DNA from 2 places in the Micromonospora sp. NPDC051141 genome. Region 2 is predicted to be linked to the other one. Evidence: predicted binding sites of a transcription regulator. Region 2 holds the regulator's gene; the other holds the start of a gene.
What was found. Region 2 encodes HspR, which represses chaperone genes until heat shock. Its sites were predicted from a motif close to TTGAGTNNNNNNNACTCAA; they were not measured.
Positions count from the first base shown of each region.

Region 1: lon (endopeptidase La) is a predicted target of HspR. The motif match lies at 3,466-3,484, and genes of this name have one in related genera.

Region 1 is NZ_JBITFD010000009.1:295,229-303,370, reverse strand. Features, by position in the region: gene ACIA6B_RS19415 (DEAD/DEAH box helicase) at 1-993, shown strand, start outside; gene lon (endopeptidase La) at 1,108-3,444, opposite strand; gene ACIA6B_RS19405 (Lsr2 family protein) at 3,667-4,014, shown strand; gene ACIA6B_RS19400 (hypothetical protein) at 4,432-5,715, opposite strand; gene ACIA6B_RS19395 (hypothetical protein) at 5,964-6,827, opposite strand; gene ACIA6B_RS19390 (DICT sensory domain-containing protein) at 6,963-8,045, shown strand; gene ACIA6B_RS19385 (helical backbone metal receptor) at 8,102-8,142, shown strand, end outside.
Region 2 is NZ_JBITFD010000004.1:252,147-260,288, forward strand. Features, by position in the region: gene ACIA6B_RS09480 (hypothetical protein) at 1-216, opposite strand, end outside; gene ACIA6B_RS09485 (cation:proton antiporter regulatory subunit) at 425-925, shown strand; gene ACIA6B_RS09490 (cation:proton antiporter) at 931-2,139, shown strand; gene ACIA6B_RS09495 (hypothetical protein) at 2,311-2,739, shown strand; gene ACIA6B_RS09500 (hypothetical protein) at 2,817-3,023, opposite strand; gene ACIA6B_RS09505 (heat shock protein transcriptional repressor HspR) at 3,293-3,733, opposite strand; gene dnaJ (molecular chaperone DnaJ) at 3,758-4,948, opposite strand; gene grpE (nucleotide exchange factor GrpE) at 5,028-5,774, opposite strand; gene dnaK (molecular chaperone DnaK) at 5,823-7,691, opposite strand; gene ACIA6B_RS09525 (ABC transporter) at 7,904-8,142, shown strand, end outside.

The DNA of each region.
Region 1 (8,142 bases), on a different contig from region 2:
GTGCTGGACGTCGAGTCGCCCACCGCGGCGATCGTGTTCTGCCGCAGCCGGGAGGAGGTGGACCGGCTCACCGAGACGATGAACGGCCGGGGGTACCGGGCCGAGGCGCTGCACGGCGGGATGAGCCAGGAGCAGCGGGACCGGGTGATGGGCCGGCTGCGCTCCGGCACCGCGGACCTGCTGGTCGCCACCGACGTGGCGGCCCGCGGGCTGGACGTCGAGCAGCTCACCCACGTGGTGAACTACGACGTCCCGTCCGCGCCGGAGTCGTACGTGCACCGGATCGGCCGGGTGGGCCGGGCCGGTCGGGAGGGCGTGGCGATCACGCTCGCCGAGCCGCGCGAGCACCGGATGCTGAAGACGATCGAGCGGGTCACCGGCCAGCGGATCACGGTGGACAAGATCCCGACGGTGGCCGACCTGCGGACCCGGCGGTTCGAGCTGACCCAGGCCGCGGTGCGCGAGGCGGTGCTCGAGGACGACCTGGAGCCGTTCCGGGCGGTCGTGGAGTCGCTGACCGACGAGTTCGACCTGATGGAGGTCGCGCTCGCCGCGGTGCGGTTGGCGCACGAGGCCACGCTGCCCGGCACCGCCGACGAGGAGGAGATCCCCCAGGTCGCGGTCCGCCCGAACCGGGAGGGCCGGCCCGGCTCCGAGGGTCGGGACCGGCGCGGTGGCGGCCGGTCCCGCGCCGCCGGCACGACCCAGGTCTTCATCGGGTTGGGCCGCCGGGCCGGGGTACGACCGCAGGACCTGGTCGGCGCGATCACCGGGGAGACCGGGGTGAGCGGGCGGGACATCGGCTCGATCGAGATCGCCGACCGGTTCTCCCTGGTGGAGGTGCCGCAGGGCATGGCCGACGAGGTGATCCACGGCCTGCGGGGCAGCACCATCAAGGGTCGCAAGGCCACCGTCCGGCGGGATCGGGACGGTGAGGGCGACGGCGGCGGTGAGCGTCGCTTCGATCCCCGGGACCGGCGCGACCGCCGGTAGCCGGCCGCGCCGGCTCGGCCCCGGTCGGTCCGGCACGGTGGCGTGCCCCGGAGCTCGCGTTCCGGGCCACGAACCCCCGTCGCCCGGCGGGCGACGGGGGTTCGACGGGACCGGTCAGGCCGCGGTGAGCGGCTGGCCGCCGAGGCTCTGGGCGTCCACCTCGGCCGGACGCAGCGCCAGCGCGAGCACGTCCGCCACGTCGGCGAGGGTGTGCACGGTCAGCGCCTCGCGCACCTCGGCCGGCAGGTCGTCCAGGTCCGGCTCGTTGCGCTTCGGGATGATCACCTCGGTGAGACCGGCCCGGTGCGCGGCGAGCAGCTTCTGCTTCACGCCGCCGATGGGCAGCACCCGACCGGAGAGCGTCACCTCGCCGGTCATCCCGAACTCGGGCCGCACCGGCCGACCGGTGACCAGGGACGCCAGCGCGGTGACCATGGTGATGCCGGCGCTGGGACCGTCCTTCGGCACCGCGCCCGCCGGGAAGTGCACGTGGATCCGCCGCCCGGCGAGGGCGTTCGGGTCGATGCCGAGGCGTCGTCCGTTCGAGCGCAGGTAGGACAGCGCGATGTGCGCCGACTCCTTCATCACGTCCCCGAGCTGACCGGTGAGGGTCAGGCCCGGCTCGCCCTCCATGCCGGTCGCCTCGATGAAGAGCACGTCCCCGCCGGCACCGGTGACCGCCAGGCCGGTGGCCACGCCGGGCACCGCCGTCCGTTCGGCGGACTCCGGGGTGAACTTGGGCCGACCCAGGTAGCGGGCCAGGTTGGCGGTGTCGACGCGGACCGGCGCCGGGTCGGACGCCAACGCCACGGTCACCTTGCGCAGGATCTTCGCCAGGGCCCGTTCGAGCTGCCGGACGCCGGCCTCCCGGGTGTACTCCCCGGCGATCAGCGCCAGCGCCTCGTCGGCGACGGTCACCTCGTCGGCGGTCAGCCCGGCCCGCTCCTGCTGCCGGGGCAGCAGGTGGTCCCGGGCGATGGCCATCTTCTCGTCCTCGGTGTAGCCGTCCAGCGTGACCAGCTCCATCCGGTCCAGCAGCGGGCCGGGGATGTTCTCCACCACGTTGGCGGTGGCCAGGAAGAGCACGTCGGACAGGTCGAGGTCGACCTCGAGGTAGTGGTCACGGAAGGTGTGGTTCTGCGCCGGGTCGAGCACCTCCAGCAGGGCCGCCGCCGGGTCGCCGGAGTAGCCGACGGCCAGCTTGTCGACCTCGTCGAGCAGCACGACCGGGTTCATCGAGCCGGCCTCACGCAGCGCCCGCACGATGCGGCCGGGCAGCGCGCCGACGTAGGTGCGCCGGTGGCCGCGGATCTCGGCCTCGTCCCGCACCCCGCCGAGCGAGACCCGGACGAAGGTGCGACCCAGCGCCCGGGCCACCGACTCGCCCAGGCTGGTCTTGCCGACGCCGGGCGGGCCGGCCAGCGCGAGCACCGCGCCGGAGCCGCGTCCGCCGACCACGCCGAGGTTGCGCTCCGCGCGGCGGTTGCGCACCGCGAGGTACTCCAGGATGCGGTCCTTCACGTCGGCCAGGCCGGCGTGGTCCGCGTCGAGCACCGCCCGGGCCGCGGCCAGGTCGGTGTTGTCCTCGGTACGCGTGCTCCACGGCATCTCCAGCACCGTGTCCAGCCAGGTACGGATCCAGCCCGCCTCGGGCGAGGCGTCGCTGGCCCGCTCCAGCTTGCCGACCTCGCGCAGGGCCGCCTCGCGGACCTTGTCCGGCAGGTCGGCGGACTCGACCCGGGTCCGGTAGTCGGCGGAGCCGTCCGGCTCGTCCTCGCCGAGTTCCTTGCGGATCGCGGCGAGCTGCTGCCGGAGCAGGAACTCCCGCTGGGACTTCTCCAGCCCCTCCCGGACGTCGGTGTTGATCTGCTCGGTGACCTCCTGCTCGGCCAGGTGCTCCTTCACCCAGCCGACCAGCAGCTCCAGCCGGGCGGTGACGTCCGGCGCGGCGAGCAGCTCGGTCTTCTGCGCCAGGCTGAGCCAGGGCGCGTAGCCGGCCGAGTCGGCCAGCTCGGAGAGGTCGGTCATCCGCTCCATGGCGTCGATGACCTGCCAGGCGCCGCGCTGCTGGAGCACCGAGGTCATCAGCGCGCGGTACTCGCGGGCCAGTTCCCGGGCCCGGCCGGCCGGCGCGGGTTCGTCGAGGGTCGTCGCCTCGACCCAGAGCGCCGCGCCCGGGCCGGGCACGCCGGAGCCGATGCGGGCGCGGGCGGTGCCGCGCACCACGGCCGCCGGTTCGCCGCTGGGCAGTCGGCCCACCTTCTCGAGGGTGGCGACCACACCGACCGAGCCGTACTCGCCGTCGATGCGGGGCACCGCCAGCAGCGTCTTGTCGCCGGTGGCGCGGGCCGCGTCGACAGCGGCCTGGGTGGTCGGGTCGAGGGTCACCGGGACGACCATCCCGGGCAGCAGGACGGCGTCGGTCAGGGGAAGTACCGGAAGAGTTGCCATCGAACACCTGCCATCAGTTGGTTGAGCGTGTCTGACTCAAGTAACAAACCGTGCACCTTGTTCCGGCTTGTGACCCAGGCCACGTCCACCCGCTCCGGCCCTATTGGCGGTCCATCGTTTACCACGACCCGCCGAATGGAAAGTGTCGGGTATTGTTGCGGAATTACCGCCAGGTAGGTCAAACTCTTAGCCACACCCCGCCCGACACAGGGAGTAATGGCGATGGCAAGGAAAGTAATCACCGTTCTGACGGACGACCTCGACGGCGGAAAGGCCGATCGCACCGTCGAGTTCAGCCTGGACGGCGTGGCCTACACGATCGACGTCTCCGACGAGAACGCGGGCGTCCTGCGTAAAGCGCTGGACCCGTACATCAACGCTGGCCGGCGCATCGGCCGCGGACCAGTCGACGCGGGCCGCGCGGCCCGGCGCGCCACCCGGCCGAGCACCTCGGGAATGGACCGCGAGCAGAACCGCGCCATCCGCGAATGGGCTGCCAAGAACGGCTACGAGATTTCCGAGCGCGGACGCATCCCGGTCTCCGTCGTGGAGGCGTACAAGAGCCGCTGAGGCTCCCGGTTCACGGTCGGGCGCCACGGGGTCACGCTGGGAATCAGCGGGGCCCCGACCGGCTTTTTTTGGTCGACAATTTTCATCCGGCTCGATCGACTCGGCAGCAACTTTCTCGGCGCGCGCACCGTGCGGCGCGTGACCTGCCGCACCCAGCCTTTCGCGCTGATCGCAGCGACGACGCGGCCGGCGCGTCGGCCGCACCCCGGGTCCCGTCACGGCGCCCGGGGCCGCCGGGCGGACAGCCCCGCCGCGTGCTTCCGCGACGGGCGGCGAGCCACCGCCCGCACACCGGAGCGACCGCACCGACGACTCGGCCCGGAAGACCCACCGGCGACTCCACCGCGACCGACCCACCTACGAAGCGGCCGGAGCCGCCCGGGCGTACCCGGGCAACTCCGGCCGTCGGCGTGCGGGTCAGTTGACCTGGATGCGCACCACGTCGATGGCGGGGGTCTGGTTCGCCCGCTCCATCATCGGGATCCGGTGCGAGCCGTCGCCGGCCCAGACCGAGCACTGGGCCAGGCCCGAATCCGGCAGACCCGGAATCTGGATCAGCACGTCGTCCGGCTGGGACCCGCCCCGGCCGTCCTCGGTGGCGACGAAGAAGGCCGGCACGTCCTGCGGGTTCGGGGGCTGGCGGGTGCTGCCGAGCATCCGGCACGCGGTGTGGAAGTGACCGCGGACCAGGCCCTGGTCGTTGAGCAGCGAGCTCTCCAGGTAGTAGCCACCCTGCCCGGCGGCGAGGAAGCGGTCCCGCACCAGGTTCCTCGTGGTGACCCGGAGCGTGAACGGCTGGTTGCGCTGCACCTGGTCGGGGAACTGCGTGATGAGCAGCGACGGGTTGTTCGCCGCGGCGCCGACCTCACCGAACGCGGTGCTCACGCAACGGTTGCCGTTCTGGAAGCCGTTGTGCGCCTCCAACTTGCTGTTGGCGCAGTCCTTGGCCAGCACGTTCAGCCCGTTGTTCTGGCCGCCGCCGTTGTTGTTCCCGCCGTTCTGGCCACCGTTGTTGCCGCCGTTCTGACCGCCGGTGTTGCCGCCGTTCTGGCCACCGTTGTTGGCCCCGCCGGTGTTGCCGCCGTTCTGCGCGTTGTCGGCCAGCGCGCACGGGGCCAGATTGTCCAGACCCTGCGGACGCTGGCCGCCCCGCCCGATGGCGGTGGCGATCCGGTTCAACGTCGCGGTCCGCTTGTCGGCGAGCGGCCGGAGGATCGCGTTGTTGATGAAGTCGCCGCCGTTGCGGCCGTCCGCCGCGAGGCGTCGGTTCGCCTCGGCGATCTGGCTGTCCAGCAGAGCCAGGTTGCGGTCCACCTCGGCGCGCGCCCGGGCGGGCACCTGCGGGAGCTTGCTCTTCACGTCCGGGCAGGTCACGGTCGGGGTGCCGGCGCCCGCACCACCCCCCTTGGTCTGCTGGCACTCGGCCGCCGACATCTGGCCGTCACCCCAGTGGTTCCGGACCCAGCGGCCGTTCTGCCAGGTCCGGGTGGTGCTGCCCTGGCCGCCCGGCGCGGTCGCGCCCGCACTCGGGGCCACGCAGGACGCCGAGGCCGCGCGGGTGGTCGTCCGCCGGTCCTGGGCGGACGAGATCTGGGTGACGGCGACCACGCCGCCGAAGACCGCGAGCGTGCCGACCACGGCCAGCATCCGCTTGCTCCGCGCGTTACCGGATGACCGGCGCGCCCGTGTGGACCTGCGCATCGAATTGTTCTCCTTCTCGATCCGGTAGTTGACTGGTGATCCCGGCGGAATTCTTCGGGGTGAGATCACCGCGACGTCGGAGTCGCGCGTCAATGGCCGACGGTGCCCTTTCCGCACCGTCTCCGCGCCAGCCGGGCGCGGCGGAAGATCTGCATCCATTCCCGCTTAGGTACGGAGCGCCCACGACGAAGGTTCAACCGGGGATCAGAAAAAAATCGGCGGGCCGGCCGGTGGCCGGAGCGAGCCGGTCAGTCGACGCAGAGATGGTCGAAGGCGAAGCCGCCGTCGAAGGACTCCCGCCGGTCGGCGAGGCGCCGCACCTGCTCGCGCAGTTCGGTCCGGTCCATCAGGGACGCCTCGTCGGCGGCCGGGTCACGCAGCTTCTCCCCCAACGCCGTGGCGGCCAGGTCCTCGGCGAGCCGGCCCGGATCCACCCCGCAGGAGAAGTCGCGGGACGTCAGTCGCACCCGCTCCACCCGGCAGCGGCCGGGCCGCACCTCGACCCAGCTCCAGCCCTCGGCCGGGCCACCGGTCCACCGCACGTGCAGGCCGCGCACGATCGGGTCGGCCAGCCGGCCCGCCACGTACGCCTCGACCGCGGCGGCGCGGGCCACCGCGCCGAGGTCGTTGACCGGGCCGCGTCGGCCGTCCGGCAACCGGCCCACGATGTCGCGGAACCCGACCGTCTCCCCGGCGTCCGGCCCGGTGCCGGCCGCGTAGGCGCGGGCGTCGAGCACGTACTCGACGAACCGGCGAACCTGTTCGCCGCCGAGCGTCGGTGACTCTACGCGCAGCAGCGGCAGGCCCACGGCGTCGCAGACCGCGTCGGTCAGCCGCTCGGCCCGGCGGGCCGGCGAACCGTCCGGCGCGGGCGCGGCGAACCGGACGGCGAACCGCGGCCGACCGGTGTCGGCGGCGCACACCACCAGGTCGAGGACGGCCCGGCCGGCGGTGCTCCACTGGCTGCCGGTCACGCCGGGCGGCCGGCCCTGGACAAGTTCACCGAGACGCCGGTCGGCGTACCCGACGTGGCCGGCGCGGGCCAGCCGCGCCGGCGTGGCGGTCGGGATCGGCCGCAGCCAGGAGGCGGCCACGCTGCCGGTGCTGGTCATCTCGCACAATCCGTCCGTCGCTCGGTCGACGCCCGAGTGTATGGCGTCGATCATGGCGCTCGCCTCGGCGGTGCGGCGGAATCCGGGTATCCGTCGGGCGGTGCGCCGTCGGGGCGAGCCCTCTAGGCTCGGCGGGTGCACAGCGGACGGACCCCGGAGCGATTCACCAAACGCAGCCTCGTCGCCGTATCCCACGCCATCGAACGAGCGGCGCTGGCCGAGGCGGAGGACGGCCCGCTCGTCGTGTTCGCGCTGTTCCAGCGGCTGCCGTACTTCGCCCGGGAACAGGAGATCTACCGGCGGATCGCCGACCGGGCCGCCGCGACGGTGGTGGCCATGGTCGGCGGCCCGCCGCCGGACCTGCCCGACCGGGTGTACGGGGTGGCGCTGGACGAGGCGGAGGAGCTGGCGCGGGAGTGGAGCGTGGTGGCGCTGACCCCACGCTTCGGCGGCACGCTGGTGGCGTACGACCGGGCCGAGGTCGCGCCCGCGCCGACGCTGGAGGCCGGCCGGCTCTTCGACGGTCGCTGGGGGTTCCGCCGCGACGCGGCGCTGCACGAGGTCATCCGGCTGCGCGGACAGCTCGCCGAGCGGCTGCCCGGCCCGGCCCGAACCGCGCTGGACGAGGCGGTCGCCCGGGTCCGGGACATCCCGGCCGGGCCGGGCGAGTCCCGGGCCGAGGCGGCGCTACGGCTGCTGGCCCGGCGCGGCGACCGCAACGCGCGACCGGTCGAGCCGACGGACGGGATGCTCGACGAGCCGGCCCTGCGCCGGTGGACCGGCGCGGACGGGGTGACCGCCGCCGGCACGCTGCCGGTGGCGCTGGTCGGCCTGCGGGTCGACGAGCCGGCCGGCGCACCGGAACGCTTCGGCCGACGCAGCACCGCCCGGGAGGGCCAGGCCGTGCTCGGCGCGGTCACCGGCGTGCTGCGGCCGGTGGACCGGGCGGTACGCGTCGCCGACAACGAGTTCCACCTCGTCCTGCCCGCGCTCTCCGAAGCGGAGGCGTTGGCCGTGGTGGGCCGGCTGCACGAGGCGATCTCGGCGCTGGCGCGGTCGTACCCGTTCGTCGCGTACACGATGCACGCCGCGGTCGCGGTGACCACCCGACGGCCGCTGCCGACGGACGACCTGCGGGCCGCCGTGGAGTGGGCGGTGCGGGAGGGGGTGCCGGTGGCGGGTCTGCCGCCGGAGCCCGCCCCGGCCGGCGCGCGCTGACCGGTCGTCCGCCCAGCACGGTCACGCCACGGGCGCCGGAACGAGGGGAGCACGTCGTGCGGGTGGTGTCGCTGGTGCCGTCGCTGACCGAGGCGGT
Region 2 (8,142 bases):
GTCGGCGCGCAGCACGCAGCGCCGGCCGCCGTCGAGCTTGCGGTCGCAGAACACCCAGTGGCGTACGCCCTGGTCGTCTTCGGCCGAGACGGTGATCCCGCCCAACTCCACCGCCGCGAGGAACCCCAGCGACCGGCCAGCCGTGCGGCCGAGCATTTTCGCCCGGGCCAGGTCGGACGCCCGCACCGGCAGATGGATCACAAATCGCCCGGTCATCATGTTCCCCTTCTTCCGGGCCTACGGAGATGAGCGGGAGCCGGCACGACTGGCCGCGCGACCAGCCGTGCCGACCACGGCCGCCACCCGAGAGAGGGCAAGGGCACCTATGTCACCTCCCGCGGCAACGCCTCCTGATTCCATGAGCATCCGGGTGGCGGCTCGGCCCCGGGAGCAGCATGGGCCCGGCAGAGGTAGCCTCACCGGCGTGCGAGTACGTGTCGAACAGACCGCCTTACCGGGAATCGGCGTACGTCATGACCTGATGACGGAATCCGGTCGCCGGCTCGGCGTGGTCTCCCATCGCAATGGCCGCCGCGACCTGGTCCTCTACGACCCGGACGATCCCGACTCCTGTCAGCACGACATACCGCTGACCGACGACGAGGCGGAGGCGCTGGCCGACATCCTCGGCGCGTCGCTGATGCTGGGTCAGCTCTCCGGGCTGCGCGAGCAGGCCGCCGGGCTGCTGACCGAGCAGATCGTGATCCCGGCCGGCTCGAAGTACGTCGGTCGGCGGCTCGGCGACACGAAGGCCCGCACCCGGACCAGCGCGTCCATCGTGGCCGTGCTGCGTCAGGGCGAGGTGAACGTCTCGCCCGACCCCACCTTCCGGTTCGAATCCGGCGACGTGGTCGTCGTGGTCGGCACCCGACAGGGGCTCGACGGCGTCACCTCCATCCTCGCCGAGACCGACCCGGACGGCTGACGCGTATGCACGAAACCCAAATCCTGCTCGTCGAGGTCGGCGCGCTGCTGCTCCTGCTCGGCCTGCTCGGCCGGCTCAGCCGTCGCGTCGGCGTCTCGCCCATCCCGCTCTACCTGCTCGCCGGCCTCGCCTTCGGGCACGGCGGCCTGCTGCCGCTCAACGCCAGCGAGGAGTTCTTCGCCGTCGGCGCGGAGATCGGCGTGATCCTGCTGCTGGTCATGCTCGGGCTGGAGTACAGCGCGAACGAACTGGTCGGCAACCTTCGCTCGGCCGCGCCCGCCGGGCTCATCGACGCGGTGTTCAACGCGCTGCCCGGCTTCGCGTTCGCGCTGCTGCTCGGCTGGGGCTGGGTCGCCGCCGTGGTGCTCGCCGGCGTCACCTGGGTGTCGTCCTCGGGCGTGATCGCCAAGGTGCTCGGCGACCTGGGCCGGGTCGGTAACCGGGAGACGCCGGTGATCCTCTCCGTCCTGGTGATCGAGGACCTGGCGATGGCGCTCTACCTGCCGCTGGTCACCGCGCTGCTCGCCGGGGTCGGCCTGATGAAGGGCGGCCTCGCGCTCGCCATCGCGGTGTTCACCGTGGTCGTCGTGCTGGCCGTGGCGATCCGGTACGGGCACCTGATCTCCGCCGCGCTCTCCGCCAAGGATCCGGAGGCGCTGCTGCTCGGCGTGCTCGGCCTGACCCTGTTGGTCGCCGGCATCGCGGCCAAGCTCCAGGTCTCCGCCGCGGTCGGCGCGTTCCTGGTCGGCATCGCGCTGTCCGGGCCGGTCGCGCACCACGCCACGCAACTGCTGTCACCGCTGCGGGACCTCTTCGCCGCGGTCTTCTTCGTGTTCTTCGGGCTGGTCACCAACCCGCTGGACATGCCGCCGGTGCTGCTGCCCGCGCTGCTGCTGGCCGTGGTGACCATGGCGACGAAGGTGGCCACCGGCTACCTGGCCGCCCGCCGGGCCGGGATCGCCGAGCCCGGACGCTGGCGGGCCGGCCTGGCGCTCACCCCGCGCGGTGAGTTCTCCATCGTCATCGCCGGGCTGGCCGTGTCGGCCGTCTACCCGGTGGAGCCGAAGCTGGCCGCGCTCGCCACCGCGTACGTGCTGATCACGGTGGTGACCGGCCCGCTGCTCGCCCGGCTGCCGGACACCACCTGGTTCAAGCAGTGGCTGCGCCGACGCGCCGCCGCCGCCCGACCGGTCACGGTGCCGGTGGGCGACTGACCCGTGGCCGGGCCTGATCGGCTGCTCAGCCGGTCCGGCCCGGCCAACGGTTGTCAAATTGATTCCGGGAAGGTCTACCACTGCTCCGCCGAAGCGCGTTAACGTGTCGCCCCAGCAGCCAGGGTCCGCGGGTGGCCGGAGCCCCCGCCAGCGTCAGCGGAAGGTCGGCCGGTGAACGTGCGGGAAGAGACGTTCCACGGCTTCGCCAACCCGGTCGACCCCTCGCCCGCCGAGCTGCGGGCCTGGGCGTACCAACCGGACTCGGTGCCACTGGCCTCCATGCCACCGGACTGGGACCTGCTGGTCGCCGGTGACCACCTGGTGCAGACGCTGTTCGACCTGGCCATGGACCGGTCCTGCCCGGCCCGCCGGTTCGCGCTGCACTGCCTCTACATCTACGCCGCCGACGGCATCCGGACGAACTTCCGCGCACACCCGAAACGCCGCTTCCGCAAGCTCGTCGAGCAGGCCGAACGGACCGGCGACGACCTGATGCGGAACTGGGCGCACAACAGCCGGGTGCTGCTCGCCCGCCCGGATCTCTTCGTCTACCGCGACTGGTGCGAGGGCGGCCTGGTGCGCGAGAACCGCCGCCTCTAGCTCGGCTCGCCGGGCGACGGCGTACGCGAACGGGCCGGGACCCCCCGTGGGTCCCGGCCCGCACGTCGACGGATCGGTCAGGTCGATCCGCCCTGCTTCTTGCGCCGTTCGTCGTCCCTGGCCCGGTCCACTCCGTGGTCGGTCTGGTCGGCGAAGCGCCCTTCCTTGACCTTGTCGCTGAAGCGGCCCTCGGTGACCCGGTCGAACCGCTCCTTGACGTTCTCGGCCACCTTCTCGAGGCGTTCCTCCGCGCGTTCCGCCACTTTCTTCGCCGGTTCCGCCATGGCTCCCCCCGCCAGCCCGGATTCCGTTTCAGGGCGTTCATCCCTGATCGGAAGCCTAGTGGAATCCACTCCGCCGCACTCCCACTTCCGCAACCTCCGGCCGGCGCCGGTGGCACGCCATGGATCCGTCCGTGGCCCGGAGACACCCATGGCGTTCCACCCACTTGCTCTGCAGCCATGGGGGCAACGGAAGAGACGACGGAAGGCCGGCCCGGCCCCGGTAACAGCGGGGAGCGGGCCGGCCCTCGGGCGAGCGCGAGCAGCAGGTGTCAGCGATCGGGGGTACGGCGGGGACGCCAGACCACGAGCGCGGTGGAGGTGCGGTTGGTGGGGACCAGGTCGCCGCGGGGGAAGCCACCCAGCGACTCCAGCTCGGCGATCCGCCGATACGCGGCGTCCAGCTCCGCCTCCAGCCGGGCCACCCGCTGCTGCGCCTCCTCCAGCAGCCGCTCCAGCCCGATGATCCGCTTGACCCCGGCCAGGTTGATCCCGTCGTCCTGACTGAGCCGCTGCACCTCGCGCAGCAGCACCACGTCCCGGACGCTGTACCGGCGACCGCCGCCGGCCGCCCGGCCGGGCTGCACCAGGCCCAGCCGGTCGTACTGGCGCAGCGTCTGGGGGTGCATGCCCGCCATCCGCGCCGCCACCGAGATCATCAGAATCTTGGCTTCGTAGGCCGGGTCACCCGAGCCGACGTACTCCTCCGACATGCCCGCTCACCTCCGCTGCCGCCGTCAACTGAATCGACGTACCCGCGCGTCGAGATGTTCCCGCGCGGCGGGCGGGGTCTGTGCCGCGAAGGTCTCCAGCGCCGCCCGCGCCTCGTCCGACACCTTCGCCGGGACCACCACGTCGAGCGTGACCAGCAGGTCACCGGCGCGGCCGTCGTTGCGTACGACGCCCTTGCCACGGGCCCGCAGCACCCGCCCGGCGGGGGTACCCGGTGGCACCCGCAACGTCACCGTGCCGTCCAGGGTCGGGACCCGCAGGTCGGTGCCGAGCACCGCCTCGGCGTACGTGATCGGGACGTTCAGGGTCAGGTCGTCCCCGGTGCGTCCGAACAGCTCGTCCGGGCGCACCTTCACGTGCACGAACAGATCGCCGGCCGGGCCGCCCCGGTCGCCGGGTTCGCCGCGACCGGCCAGCCGGATCCGCTGGCCGTCGGCCACCCCGGCCGGGAAGCGCACGGTCAGCGTGCGGGTCTTGGTGACCCCGCCGGTGCCGTGGCACTCCGGGCACTTCTCCTCGACGATCGTGCCGACGCCCTGGCAGTTGCGGCACGGCTCGGAGAAGCTGAACGACCCCTGGTTACGGGTGGTCACGCCGGCGCCGTGGCAGACCGGGCAGGCCAGCGGCGTGGTGCCCGGCTTCGCGCCGTTGCCGTGGCAGGTGTCGCAGACCCCCGGTGCGCGCAGGGTCAGCGGCAGCGTGACGCCGCGGACGGCGTCGGAGAAGTCCAGCGCCACCTCGGCCTCGACGTCCCGGCCCCGGGCCGGACCGCGCGGGCGTGCCCCGCCGCCGGCGCCGCCACCGGAGAAGATCGTGCTGAACAGGTCGGTGAAGCCGCCGCCGCCGAACCGGGCGTCGCCACCACCGCCGGCACCGCCGCCGCCGAACAGGTCGGAGACGTCGAACGGCGCGCCCCCGGACTGGCCCGCGCCACGGGCGCCGCGCCGGAACGCGCCCGAGCCGAAGAGCGACCGCATCTCGTCGTACTCGCGACGCTTCTTCTCGTCGCCGAGCACCGCGTACGCCTCGGAGACGGTCTTGAACCGCTCCTCGGCCCCGGCATCACCGGGGTTGTGGTCCGGATGCGACTCCCGGGCCAGCTTCCGGTACGACTTCTTGATCTCGTCCGAGGAGGCGGACTTGTCCACGCCCAACGCGGCGTAGTAGTCCTTCTCGATCCAGTCCTTGGAACTCACCGGTCCACCCCCTTCCACGGGTCGAATCCCGGTCGTCCCGCCCGCCCGGTGCGGGCGGGCGGGACGTCACGGGTCGGCACTACTCCGGGTCCGCGACCGCGACCAGGGCCGGCCGCAGCAGGCGCTCGCCGAGTTGGTAACCCCGGCGCATGACCTGCACGCAGGTCGGCTCCGTCACGTCGGCGGAGGTCTGGTGCGCCACCGCCTCGTGCCGGGTCGGGTCGAACGGGTCACCCTGCTCACCGAACGCGGTCAGGCCGAACTTGCCCAGCGCGGCGGTGAGCTGGTCGGCCACACTGCCGAACGGACCCACCAGGTCGCCGTGCTCGCGGGCCCGGTCCAGGTCGTCGAGGATCGGCAGGAGCGCGGTGAGCACCCCGCCGGTCGCCTGCTCCTGGACCAGGTTGCGGTCGCGGTCGACCCGCTTGCGGTAGTTGGCGTACTCCGCCGACACCCGCTGGAGGTCGCGGGTGCGCTCCTCCAGGTCGGAGCGGAGCGACTCCAGCTCGGCGCCGAGCGGCGCCTTGCCGGTCTCGTCGCTCGGCTCGGCCGGCGCGTCGACCACGGGGGGCCCGGCGACGTCGGCGTCGCCGCCGATCTCGTCGACCACGACCTCGGCCTCCTCGACCAGCCCTTCGGCGGGCGCGTCGGCGGCGGCGTCGGCGGCGGACGGGTCGTTCGCCGGCTCCTCGGTCACCTTGCCGAGCTTGCGCTTGTCGCGGATGACGACCCGCGGCTCGTCGCCGGCGTCCTTGCCGGCGCCCGCGGAGCCACCCGGCGCCGACCCGGTGGAACCCGGGTCGGCCGCTCGTGGCGTGTCCGTCATGCGGTCACCTCATCCCTCTGCGGTGCGGATCGTGCCGGGGACCGACTGTCACTTCTTGTCCTCGTCCACAATCTCCGCGTCGACCACGTCGTCGGCGCCGCCGGCCTGCGGACCGCCGGTCGCACCCGCGCCGGCGCCCGGCCCGGCCGCACCCGCACCGGGAGCGCCCGGCTCACCCTCCTGCTGCTGCGCGTAGAGCAGCGAGCCGGCCTGCTGGGAGACCTGCGCCAGCTTCTCGTGCGCGGCCTTGATCTTCTCGATGTCCTGCCCGCCGAGGGCGCTGCGCAGCTCGCCGAGCGCCTCGTTGAGCTGGTCCCGGTTCTCGGCCGGCAGCTTGTCGCCGCTCTCGGCGAGGAACTTCTCGGTCTGCCACTGGAGCGCCTCGGCGACGTTGCGGGTCTCCGCCTCCTCGCGGCGGCGCTTGTCCTCGTCCGCGTGCTCCTCGGCGTCCCGGCGCATGCGCTCGATGTCGTCCTTCGGCAGCGAGGAGCCACCGGTGATCGTCATCTTCTGTTCCTTGCCGGTGCCCAGGTCCTTGGCGTGGACGTTGACGATGCCGTTGGCGTCGATGTCGAACGTGACCTCGATCTGCGGCACGCCGCGCGGCGCCGGCGGGAGGCCGGTCAGCTCGAACGTGCCGAGCTTCTTGTTGTAGGCCGCGATCTCCCGCTCGCCCTGGAACACCTGGATCAGCACCGACGGCTGGTTGTCGTCGGCCGTGGTGAAGACCTCGGAGCGCTTGGTCGGGATGGTGGTGTTGCGCTCGATGAGCTTGGTGAAGATGCCGCCCTTGGTCTCGATGCCGAGGCTCAGCGGCGTCACGTCGAGCAGCAGGACGTCCTTGACCTCGCCCTTGAGCACGCCGGCCTGGAGCGCGGCGCCGACGGCGACGACCTCGTCCGGGTTGACGCCCTTGTTCGGGTCGCGGCCGGTGAGCTGCTTGACCAGGTCGGTGACGGCCGGCATCCGGGTCGAGCCGCCGACCAGGATGACGTGGTCGACGTCGGAGACCTTGATCCCGGCGTCCTTGACGGCCTGCTCGAACGGGCCCTTGCAGCGGTCCAGCAGGTCCTGCGTCATGCGCTGGAACTCGGCGCGGCTCAGCGTCACGTCGAGGTGCAGCGGGCCGGCCGAGCCGGCGGTGATGTACGGCAGGTTGATGTTGCTGGTGGTGGCCGCGGACAGCTCGATCTTGGCCTTCTCGGCCGCCTCCTTGAGCCGCTGCATGGCCATCTTGTCCTGCGAGAGGTCGATGCCGTGCTCGCCGCGGAACGTCTTGACCAGGTGGTCGATGATCCGCTGGTCCCAGTCGTCGCCGCCGAGCTGGTTGTCACCGCTCGTCGACTTCACCTCGACGACGCCCTCGGCCAGCTCCAGCAGGGACACGTCGAACGTGCCGCCACCGAGGTCGAAGACCAGGACGGTCTGCTCCTTGGAGCCCTTGTCCAGGCCGTACGCCAGGGCGGCCGCGGTCGGCTCGTTCACGATCCGCAGCACGTTGAAGCCGGCGATCTCACCGGCCTCCTTGGTGGCCTGGCGCTGCCCGTCGTTGAAGTAGGCCGGGACGGTGATCACCGCGTCGGCGATCTGCTCGCCCAGGTACGCCTCGGCGTCCCGCTTGAGCTTCATCAGCGTCCGCGCGGAGATCTCCTGCGGGGTGTACTTCTTGCCGTCGATGTCGACGGTCCAGTTGGTGCCGATCTCCCGCTTGACCGAGCGGATGGTCCGGTCGGGGTTGGTCACCGCCTGGCGCTTGGCGACCTCACCGACGAGCACCTCGCCGTTGCGGGCGAACGCGACGATCGAGGGAGTCGTACGCGAGCCCTCAGCGTTGGCGATGACGGTGGGCTCACCGCCCTCGAGAACGCTGACGCAGGAGTTCGTCGTGCCGAGGTCGATGCCGACCGCACGTGCCATGTTCGCTTCCTCGCTTCATAACGGGTGAGCAGGTCGGTTGGCCTGCCCGGCGGGGTCGCCCGGAAGGCAGCCGCGCCACAAGTTGAGTGAACTTGACTCAATAGTGCCACGCGATCGGCAAACCGCAAGTCGAGGTTGAGTCGACTCGACGCAACCTGACCGTTATTACCGTCCGGTTGTCTTACCTTGCGTCGGTCGGGCACGCTTTAGCGGTGACGACGCATGGCGATTCCGCCACCCGTGCCGGCGCGCCCGCCGTCGCAGCCCGCACCGGAACCCCCACCGGCGACGACCAGCCCGCCGAGGCCACGGCGGGCCTGTCCGCCGCGCTCACCGAGCTGCGGGCCGCGATCGACGCCGCTCGCTTCCCACTCGCCCTGCCCTCGGCCGAGTCGGCCCGGCACGCCGCCCGGAGCCTCACCGACCAGCTCGACGACTACCTGCTGCCGAG